3 regions of the Mesorhizobium sp. M1328 genome follow, and region 3 is predicted to be linked to each of the others. Evidence: predicted binding sites of a transcription regulator. Region 3 holds the regulator's gene; each other region holds the start of a gene.
The links. Region 3 encodes PhoB, which activates phosphate uptake and scavenging genes when phosphate is short. Its sites were predicted from a motif close to TGTCATNNANCTGTCAT; they were not measured.
Positions count from the first base shown of each region.

Region 1: a site for PhoB is predicted at 2,058-2,074, ahead of ppk2 (polyphosphate kinase 2). Genes of this name have one in related genera too.
Region 2: a site for PhoB is predicted at 1,987-2,003, ahead of NKH23_RS08705 (LTA synthase family protein). Genes of this name have one in related genera too.

Region 1 covers NZ_JAMYLO010000003.1:387,986-391,098, reverse strand. Annotated here, with positions in the region: gene NKH23_RS10435 (dihydrofolate reductase family protein) at 99-746, shown strand; gene ppk2 (polyphosphate kinase 2) at 1,031-1,951, opposite strand; gene NKH23_RS10425 (aldo/keto reductase) at 2,231-3,113, shown strand, end outside.
Region 2 covers NZ_JAMYLO010000003.1:53,126-56,238, forward strand. Annotated here, with positions in the region: gene NKH23_RS08705 (LTA synthase family protein) at 21-1,946, opposite strand; gene fabD (ACP S-malonyltransferase) at 2,195-3,113, shown strand, end outside.
Region 3 covers NZ_JAMYLO010000013.1:135,216-138,328, reverse strand. Annotated here, with positions in the region: gene NKH23_RS22060 (ROK family protein) at 1-813, shown strand, start outside; gene phoB (phosphate regulon transcriptional regulator PhoB) at 823-1,512, opposite strand; gene phoU (phosphate signaling complex protein PhoU) at 1,529-2,236, opposite strand; gene pstB (phosphate ABC transporter ATP-binding protein PstB) at 2,269-3,072, opposite strand; gene pstA (phosphate ABC transporter permease PstA) at 3,069-3,113, opposite strand, start outside.

The DNA of each region.
Region 1 (3,113 bases), on a different contig from region 3:
TCAACTCACAGAGGCGGCCGTAAATACCGCTTGCAATTTGCAATCAGATAAGCTACCCAATAACCGATTGCAAAATGCAACTAGTTATGGAGGCTCTCATGTCCAAACTTCGCGTCAAGGCTTTCACCCTGTCGATCGACGGCTTCGGCGCCGGTCCCGACCAAGACCTGAAGAATCCGCTGGGTATTGGCGGGGAGGCCCTGCACGAATGGATGTTCGGCACCCGCACCTTCCGCAAGATGGTCCTCGGCAAGGATGGCGGGACCACGGACACGGACGAGGCGTTCGCGGCGCGCAGCTTCGAAAATGTCGGCGCATGGATCCTGGGCCGCAACATGTTCGGGCCGATCCGCGGCGAATGGCCGGATGACAGCTGGAAAGGCTGGTGGGGTGACAACCCACCCTACCACGTGCCGGTCTTCGTGCTGACGCACCATGCGCGTGAGCCCATCGTCATGGAAGGTGGCACGACTTTCCATTTCGTCACCGACGGCATCCATTCGGCGCTGGAGAAGGCGAAAGCAGTGGCTGACGGCAAGGATGTACGGCTCGGCGGCGGCGTCGCCACGATCCGGCAATATCTCCAGGAAAAGCTCATCGACGAAATGCATCTGGCGATCTCACCGGTCCTGCTAGGCGCCGGCGAGAGCCTTTTTGCCGGCATCGACATGCCCAAGCTCGGCTATCGCTGCAGCGAGCAGGTCGCGACGCCGAAGGCCACGCACGTCATCATCGAGCGCGATTAGGAAGTAGCGTGGGCGTTTTTGTCTGCGCTATTGGCGAAACCTTTGGTGCAGGCCCCTTTCTCCCCGTCACTATACGGGGAGAAATGCCCGGCAGGGCAATGAGGGGCGGCGCAAGCGATCAAAGATTACGCTGCCGGACAATACCCCCGAGGGCAATATGACGTCAGAATAAGTTTAGTCCACGAAGTGATTTGAGCGGGTTCAATTGTCGAGGTTGGCGCCGCCCCTCATCCGCCTGCCGGCACCTTCTCCCCGTATGGTGACGGGGAGAAGGGAGCCCTGCCTCAGTACTTCTCCGGCACATACAGTTCGCGCGGCAGTACCTGGCGCTCGTATTCGGGATTGAAGACGCGCTCCGGCAGTGTGATCTCCTCGTGCGGCACCTCCTCATAGGGCATTTGCTTGAGGAGATGGTCAATGCAGTTCAGCCGTGCCCGCTTCTTGTCGTTGCCCTCGACGATGAACCACGGGGCTTCCGGGATATTGGTGCGGGCGAAGGTCTCTTCCTTGGCCTTGGTGTACTGCTCCCAGCGCACGCGCGACTGGAGGTCCATCGGTGATAGTTTCCATTGCTTCATCGGGTCATGGATGCGCATCAAAAAGCGCATCTGCTGCTCCTCGTCGGTGATCGAAAACCAGTATTTGACAAGCGTAATGCCTGAGCGGACCAGCATGCGTTCGAAATCCGGAACGTCGCGGAAGAACTCCTCGACCTGATCCGGCTGGGCAAAGCCCATTACCCGCTCGACGCCCGAGCGGTTGTACCAGGAGCGGTCGAACAGCACGATCTCGCCGCCGGCCGGCAGATGCGGAACGTAGCGCTGGAAATACCATTGCGACTTCTCGCGCTCGGTCGGCGCCGGAAGTGCTGCGACGCGGCAGATGCGCGGATTAAGCCTCTGGGTGATGCGCTTGATAACACCACCCTTGCCCGCCGAGTCGCGGCCCTCGAAGACCACGACGAGCTTCTTCTTGTGATAGGCGACCCAGGATTGTAGCTTGATCAATTCGGATTGCAGCGTGATGAGATCGCGAAAATACTGCAGGCGGTCGATCGATGGCGGATGCGCATTCTTGTAGATCTTGGCGATCTCCATCGACAGCGCCGGCTCCGAGATTTCCAGCTCATAGTCTTCATCGAGCGTGTCGGCGAGTTCCGCTTCCAGCCAGTCCCTGGCCGGGGAATTCTGTTTTATCTCGGTCATTTGCGCTGCTCCGCTTACAGGCCTTGCCGGCCGCTGTCAGGCGCTCTGCCGCCCGGCCCGGCGGCCGGAAATCGAAGCGCTGGACCGATGTTAGTATAGGCCGGCAATGACGGTTTTATTGCAGCCACTACTGCGCTGGCTGTGCGTTCAATCCGGAAGATGTGATCGAGCTTGCCATGCGGAACGGGCGACAAGCGGAACGAATTATCCTACAAATACCCGGTTCATTGAGGGCTGTCGTTTGCAACGCCCTTTCCCGATAAATCGTGAGGATACGACATGGAATACCGCACTCTCGGCCGTTCCGGGCTGAAGGTTTCGACGCTGACCATGGGCACCATGACGTTCGGCGGCGGCGGCGCGTTTTCGGCGGTCGGCAAGACCGACCTCGACGAGGCGCGCCGGATGATCGACCTTTGCATCGATGCCGGCGTCAATGTCATCGACACCGCCAACGTCTATTCGAACGGGGTGTCGGAAGAGATCATCGGCGAGGCGCTCGGAGGCAAGCGCAAGGGCGACGTGCTGATCGCGTCCAAGGCGCGCATGCGGATCGGCAAGGGCCCCAACGATGAAGGCTTGTCGCGCTACCATCTGATCCGCGAATGCGAGAGGAGCCTGAAGCGCCTCAGGACCGATGTCATCGACATCTATTTCCTGCACGAGTGGGATGGCCTGACACCGCTTGAGGAAACCATCGCCGCGCTCGACACGCTGGTCGCGCAGGGCAAGGTCCGTTATGTCGGCTGCTCCAATTATTCCGGCTGGCAAGTTATGAAGGGGCTGGGGATCAGCGACCGTCATCACCAGCCGCGCTTCGTCACCCAGCAGATCCATTACACGCTGGAAGCGCGCGAGGCCGAGTATGAATTGTTGCCGATCTCGGTCGACCAGGGGCTCGGCGTGCTGGTCTGGAGCCCGCTTGCCGGCGGGTTGCTGTCCGGCAAATACCACCGTGACCAGCCGACCGCCCGCCAGCTCAGCGGCTGGTCGGAACCGCCGATCCGCGACGAGGACCGGCTGTGGCGGATCGTCGACGCGCTGATCGATATCGGCAATAACCACGGCGTGTCGGCGGCGCAGGTGGCGCTTGCCTGGCTGCTCGGCCGGCCCGCTGTCAGTTCGCTGGTGATCGGCGGACGAACCGAAGCGCATTTCAAAG
Region 2 (3,113 bases), on a different contig from region 3:
CGCTCTCCCGCCGCCGCTGCTCAACTCGTATGCGCAGCCACTTTGCCTGTGGTTTCGGGGAAGAAATCGGGCGCCGCATGGCGCTTGCCGAACATCATGTCGTATTGCAGCAGACGGAAGTCGCGGATTGCCGGGTCGATCTCTTTCCGACGCGACCAATCGGGGGTGGCGTCGCCCCCCGGTGCCAACAGCAAATTGCGGTCGATGACGCGATAACGGTCCCGCAACTGGCCGAGGAAGCCGGTGTAATAGGGATGGGTGATGCCGGCTGTCTTCAGGATATGGTAGGGCAGGAAGGCCGGGCTGACGGCACCCAGATCCTCGGCCGGGCCACTGCGGTTCGACCAGACGATCAGCGGCGTCTGGTGGTGCAGCAGCATCTGGTCGGCCGCCTCCTTGCGCGGCGCCACATTGTCCTTCAGGAAACCGGTCTCGACGTAGACCGGCCCAAGCGGCGGCAGATGGTCGCCGAAGAAAGCGATGACCGTCGGCCGCTCGCGTTTCTTCGCCCATTCGATCAGCCGCTCGAGGCCGCGGTCCGCGTCGGAAGAGCCTTCGGCATAGCTCAACAGCGATTCACGCGCCCATTGGCTGATCGGCGCCTGCACCTTATGGGTCGGATTGTTATAGCGATACGGCTCATATGGTCCGTGGTTCTGCAGGCTGACGGCGAAAAAGAAGACCGGCTCGGCGCTGGTATCGGCCTCGTGGATGATCTCGTCCGTCATAGCTGCGTCCGACGCGAGCGGTCCGCGTTTTTGCATGGGGGGCAACGTCTCCTCGGACTTGAAGTCGTTGAAGCCGAAATCGGCATAGACCGCCCCTCGGTTCCAGAACCAGTTGGTGCCGGGATGGATGGCACGCGCCCGGTAGCCCTGACTTTTCAGGAAGGTCGCCAGCGAAGGGGTCGGTGTCCGCACATATTGCTGGTAGGGAATGCTGCCCGCCGGCAGGAAGGCGTTGGAAAAGCCGGTCAGGGCCTCGAACTCGATGTTGGCCGTCATGCCGCCGAATTCGGGGGAGAACATGTAGCCCGTGCGCAGTGCCCGCACATTGGGGATAGGGTCGGGTGTGATGGTGACGCCGGGCAGCTTGGTCGGATCCCAGAAGGATTCGCTCATGACGACGATGATGTCGGGCTTTTCAGCAGGTACCGAGGCCGTCACCTGCGGTTTGCCGATCGCTTCGATCGCCTTGTCGGAATAGCCGGGCGGCGCCGAGACATGGGCCATCGGGACGTTCAGCGCGAAGGCGAGCGCAAAACCGTTCGAAGCGTAGTTTTCCTTCTGGTCCCACATGATCGGGATGATCTGCAGCCGGTCGCGCGTCCACGAGAAAGTGGCATAGTCCATGATGGAGACGAAGAAGGCGATCAGCGGCACCGTCAGTGTCAGCCGGGCAAGGCGGCCCTTATGGCTGAGTGCCGGAACGCGGCGGCGCCATAGCCGCCAGCCATAGACGAGCAGCGACAGCCCGCCGACAATGCCGATCGCCAGGGCAATGGCGGTTCCCGGGCGATCGCGGACCAGGAGCGGCATCAGTGCCACGATCTGCCGGGAATAGAGGAAATCGGTCGGATAGAGCGGATCGCCGAGATAGAGCGACTTCTGGTGGCCGACGAACGCCAGCGACAGCGTCAGCGGCGCGACTATCATCAGGCTCTGATGACTGCGGCCGAGCACGGCGTCGAGGCCGATGAGGATCAGCGCAAAAATGATGATCGTGGTCCAGCCGGGTTTGAAAGGCTGCAGAAAGAAATCGACAGTGCCGGCAAAGTTGCCGCGCACGATCAGTTCGATGGCAAACACCAGGATGGCCGCGGCCAGCAAGCTGATAAGGCCATAGCGGATGACAGGCCATTTGCGCTCCGGTAGATAGCCGGTCGACGGATCGCCTTCAAGAAACTGTGGCGCCGCCTCGGCTGCGCTCTGCTTGGTCTTTGCCACTTCAATAGTTCCCCGGCCCGCAACAAAAGCGTCACTCGATTGTCATCGAACTGTGACGCAAAGCCTAGCGCCTGCGGCGAAAATAAGAAGAGCCAGCAAACAAATCGTGAGCGGTTTTCATCATGAGTGATCGCCAAAAAGGCCTGCCGAAACAGGCACTCGGCCGCCATTACGAGGTGAAGGTTGGACTTGACTTGGCCGCACGCCTTGCGTCACAGGCAACGAGAACCAGCAGCTGGGAGCCGACGATGGCCATCGCATTCACCTTTCCGGGGCAGGGCAGCCAAGCTGTCGGCATGGGCAAGGACCTCGCCGAAACCTTTGTGGAATCGCGGCAGATCTTCGAGGAAGTCGACGACGCGCTCGGCGAAAAACTATCGCAGCTGATCTGGGAAGGGCCGGAAGAGATGCTGACGCTGACCGCCAATGCCCAGCCGGCGCTAATGGCGGTGTCGCTTGCCGCAATCCGGGCGCTGGAGGCGCGCGGCTTCTCCCTGAAAGGCAAGGTCACCTATGTGGCCGGCCACTCGCTCGGCGAATATTCGGCACTTGCGGCCGCCGGTTTCGTTTCGGTCGCGGACGCTGCCCGGCTGTTGCGCATCCGCGGCAACGCCATGCAGGCGGCGGTACCGGCAGGCGAGGGCGCCATGGCGGCGATCATCGGGCTGGAACAAGCCGACGTCGAGGCCGCTTGCGCAGAGGCCGCCCAAGGCGCGGCTAAAGATCCCGCACAAGCCTTGGTTTGCCAGATCGCCAATGACAATGGCGGCGGCCAGCTGGTGATCTCCGGCGCCCGGCCGGCGGTCGAACTGGCGGCGAAGCTATGCACGGAGAAGGGCGCCAAGCGGGCGCTGATGCTGCAGGTCTCGGCGCCCTTCCATTCGGCGCTGATGAAGCCGGCGGCCGAGATCATGCGGGAGGCGCTGGCCGCCGTGACGAAGATTGCGCCGGTCGTGCCGCTGGTCTCGAATGTTACGGTGACCCCGACGAGCGATCCCGACGAGATTGCCCGCCGCCTCGTGGAACAGGTGGTCGGGCGCGTGCGCTGGCGCGAAACGGTGGAGTGGTTCGGCGCGAATGGCGTTGCGACGCTCTACGAAGTGGGCGCCGGCAAGGTGCTGTCGGGGCTGGCCCGCCGCATCAACCGCGACATTGCCACCAGCAGCA
Region 3 (3,113 bases):
CGCAGTGTCGCCCGCATCGCCCTGGCGATTCAGGGCATTACCGACTCCCCTGCACGCGCCATGCTGTGGTCGCCGATCACGCCGCAGACGGACATCGCCTTTGCCGATATGCTGGAAGATCAATTCGGCATCCCGGCCACGGTGGAGAACGACTGCAATATGATGGCGGTGGCTTTGCGCTGGCGCGATCCGGATCGCTATCGCGACGACTTCATCGCCATCCTGCTTTCGCACGGCATCGGCATGGGGCTGGTGTTGAAGGGCGAGCTGTTCACCGGCACGCATTCCTCCGGCGGCGAGTTTGGCCACATGATCCATCGTCCGGGCGGCGCGCTCTGCCGATGCGGGCGGCGCGGCTGCATCGAGGCCTATGCCGGCAACTACGCCATCTGGCGCAACGCCAGGCAGATGAGCGAAGACAGCGAACCCATCGCCGACGTCAGCGACGCCGACATGCGCGCGCTGGCGGCCCGGGCGCGCGAGAAGGATGGGCCGGAACGCGAGGCCTACCGCAAGGCCGGCGAGGCGCTGGGTTTCGGTCTCGGCTCGCTGTTCGCGCTGATCGATCCGGCACCGGTCGCGATGGTCGGCGCCAGTGCCGCCGCCTTCGATCTGATCGAGCCGGCCTTGCGCCAGGCCATCGCCCAGACCGCCGGCGGCCAGCATTCGGGTTCGATCTCCTTCGATACCGAGCCGAACGAATTGCCGCTGATCCGCGAAGGCTGTGCGATGCGGGCGTTAAGCTTCGTCGACCAGGAGATTTTCGCGCCGGGCGCGCAAATGAGGCCCCGCGTCAGAAAGAACGTGGCCTGACCCGGCGGATCAATCTTCCCTGATCGCGTAGCCGGCACCGCGGATGGTGCGGATGACATCAGGCATGCGGCCGTTGTTGACGGCTTTGCGCAGCCGGCCGACATGCACGTCGACGGTGCGTTCGTCGATATAGATCGTCTCGCCCCAGACATTATCGAGCAACTGGCTGCGCGAGAAGACGCGGCCCGGATGCCGCATCATGAACTCGAGCAACCGGAATTCGGTCGGCCCGAGCCTGATTTCGCTCTTCTTGCGATAGACCCTGTGCGATTCGCGATCGAGCACGATGTCGCCGACCTTCAGCACGCTTGACAACACTTCCGGCTTGGCGCGCCGCAGCAGCGCCTTGACCCTGGCCATGAATTCCGGTGTCGAAAATGGTTTGACCAGATAGTCGTCGGCGCCGGTCGAAAGACCGCGCACCCGGTCGCTCTCCTCGCCGCGCGCGGTCAGCATGATGATCGGCAGCCGCTCGGTTTCGGGGCGCACCCGCAACCGGCGGCAGAGCTCGATGCCGGAAACCGCTGGTATCATCCAGTCGAGCACCAGAAGATCGGGCACATTCTCCTGCAAACGGATCTCGGCTTCGTCGCCGCGTGTCACCACCTCGACCTGGTAGCCTTCGGATTCGAGATTGTAGCGGAGCAGCACACCCAACGGCTCCTCGTCCTCCACCACCATTATGCGTGGTGCGATCATCGGCTGGGCACCCCCATTATGTCACCGGCGCGGACATTGTCGTTTCGTCCTGCTTCGGACGATTGACCGGCAATTGCTCGCCGGTCAGCACATAATACGCATTTTCGGCGATGTTGGTGACATGGTCGCCGATCCGCTCCAGATTCTTGGCGCAGAACAGCAGATGCGTGCAAGCGGTGATGTTGCGCGGATCTTCCATCATGTAGGTCAACAGCTCGCGGAACACGGACGTGTATTTGACGTCGATGCGCTCGTCTGCGGCACGCAGCTTGGCCAACGCGGCCGCATCGCCTGCGGCATATTCCTCAATGACGCCCTGCACCTGGATGAGCACCAGCTGCGCCATCGCGTCGATGGAATGCGACAGGTCGCGCGGCGTGACGCTGAGGCCGACCGCACTCACACGCTTGGCGATGTTCTTGGCAAGGTCGCCGATGCGTTCGAGGTCGCCGGCCATACGGATCGCTCCGACGACATGGCGAAGATCGTGGGCCATCGGCTGGCGTTTGGCGATCAGGGTGATGGCGCGATCGTCCAGTTCGCGTTGACGCGCATCCATGATGGCGTCGTCGGAAACGACGCGTTGCGCCAGCACGTTGTCGGAATTCAACAGGGCCTTGGTCGCCCCGCCGACCATCGAACCGGCGAGGTCGGCCATGTCGCGGATCAGCTTGCTGATCTGCTCGAGATCCTCGTCGAAAGAAGCGACTGTGTGTTCGCCCATGGTCCTGTCCTCATATGCATGATCGGAACGGCTCAGCCGAAGCGGCCGGTGATGTAGTCCTGCGTGCGCTTCTCGCGGGGCGACGTGAAGATCTTCTCGGTCCGGTCGAACTCGACCAGCTCACCCAGATACATGAAGGCGGTCTGGCGCGACACGCGCGCCGCCTGCTGCATGTTGTGAGTGACGATGACGATCGTGTAGTCGGCTTGCAATTCGTCGATCAGTTCCTCGATCTTGGCCGTCGACAACGGGTCGAGCGCCGAAGCCGGTTCGTCGAGCAGAATGACTTCCGGCTTCACGGCCACGGTGCGGGCGATACAGAGCCGCTGCTGCTGGCCGCCGGACAGGCTCAAGCCACTGGCGTTGAGCTTGTCCTTGACCTCGCTCCACAGCGCGGCGCGCTTCAACGCCTGTTCGACGCGGCCGTCCATCTCGGACTTGCCGAGATTCTCGTAGAGCCTGACGCCGAAGGCGATGTTCTCGTAGATCGACATCGGGAACGGCGTCGGCTTCTGGAACACCATGCCGATCTTGGTGCGCAGCAGATTGAGATCCTGCGACCGGTCGAGAATATTCTTGCCGTCGAGCAGCACCTGGCCCTCGGCTGTCTGTTTCGGGTAGAGCTCATAGATGCGGTTGAACACACGCAGCAGCGTCGATTTCCCGCAGCCCGAAGGCCCAATGAAGGCCGTGACACTGCGCTCGGGCAGCGACAGGCTAATGTCCTTCAGCGCCTTGCTCTGGCCGTAGTAGAAGTTGAGGTTCTTGACCTCGATCTTCGTCTTCTCGGCGACCGTTTCGGTCATCGTCATGTCCGGGGACAACATCTGTGTCATCTGTCCTCTCTGCGTCCGGTAAGGCTGCGGGCGAGGATGCT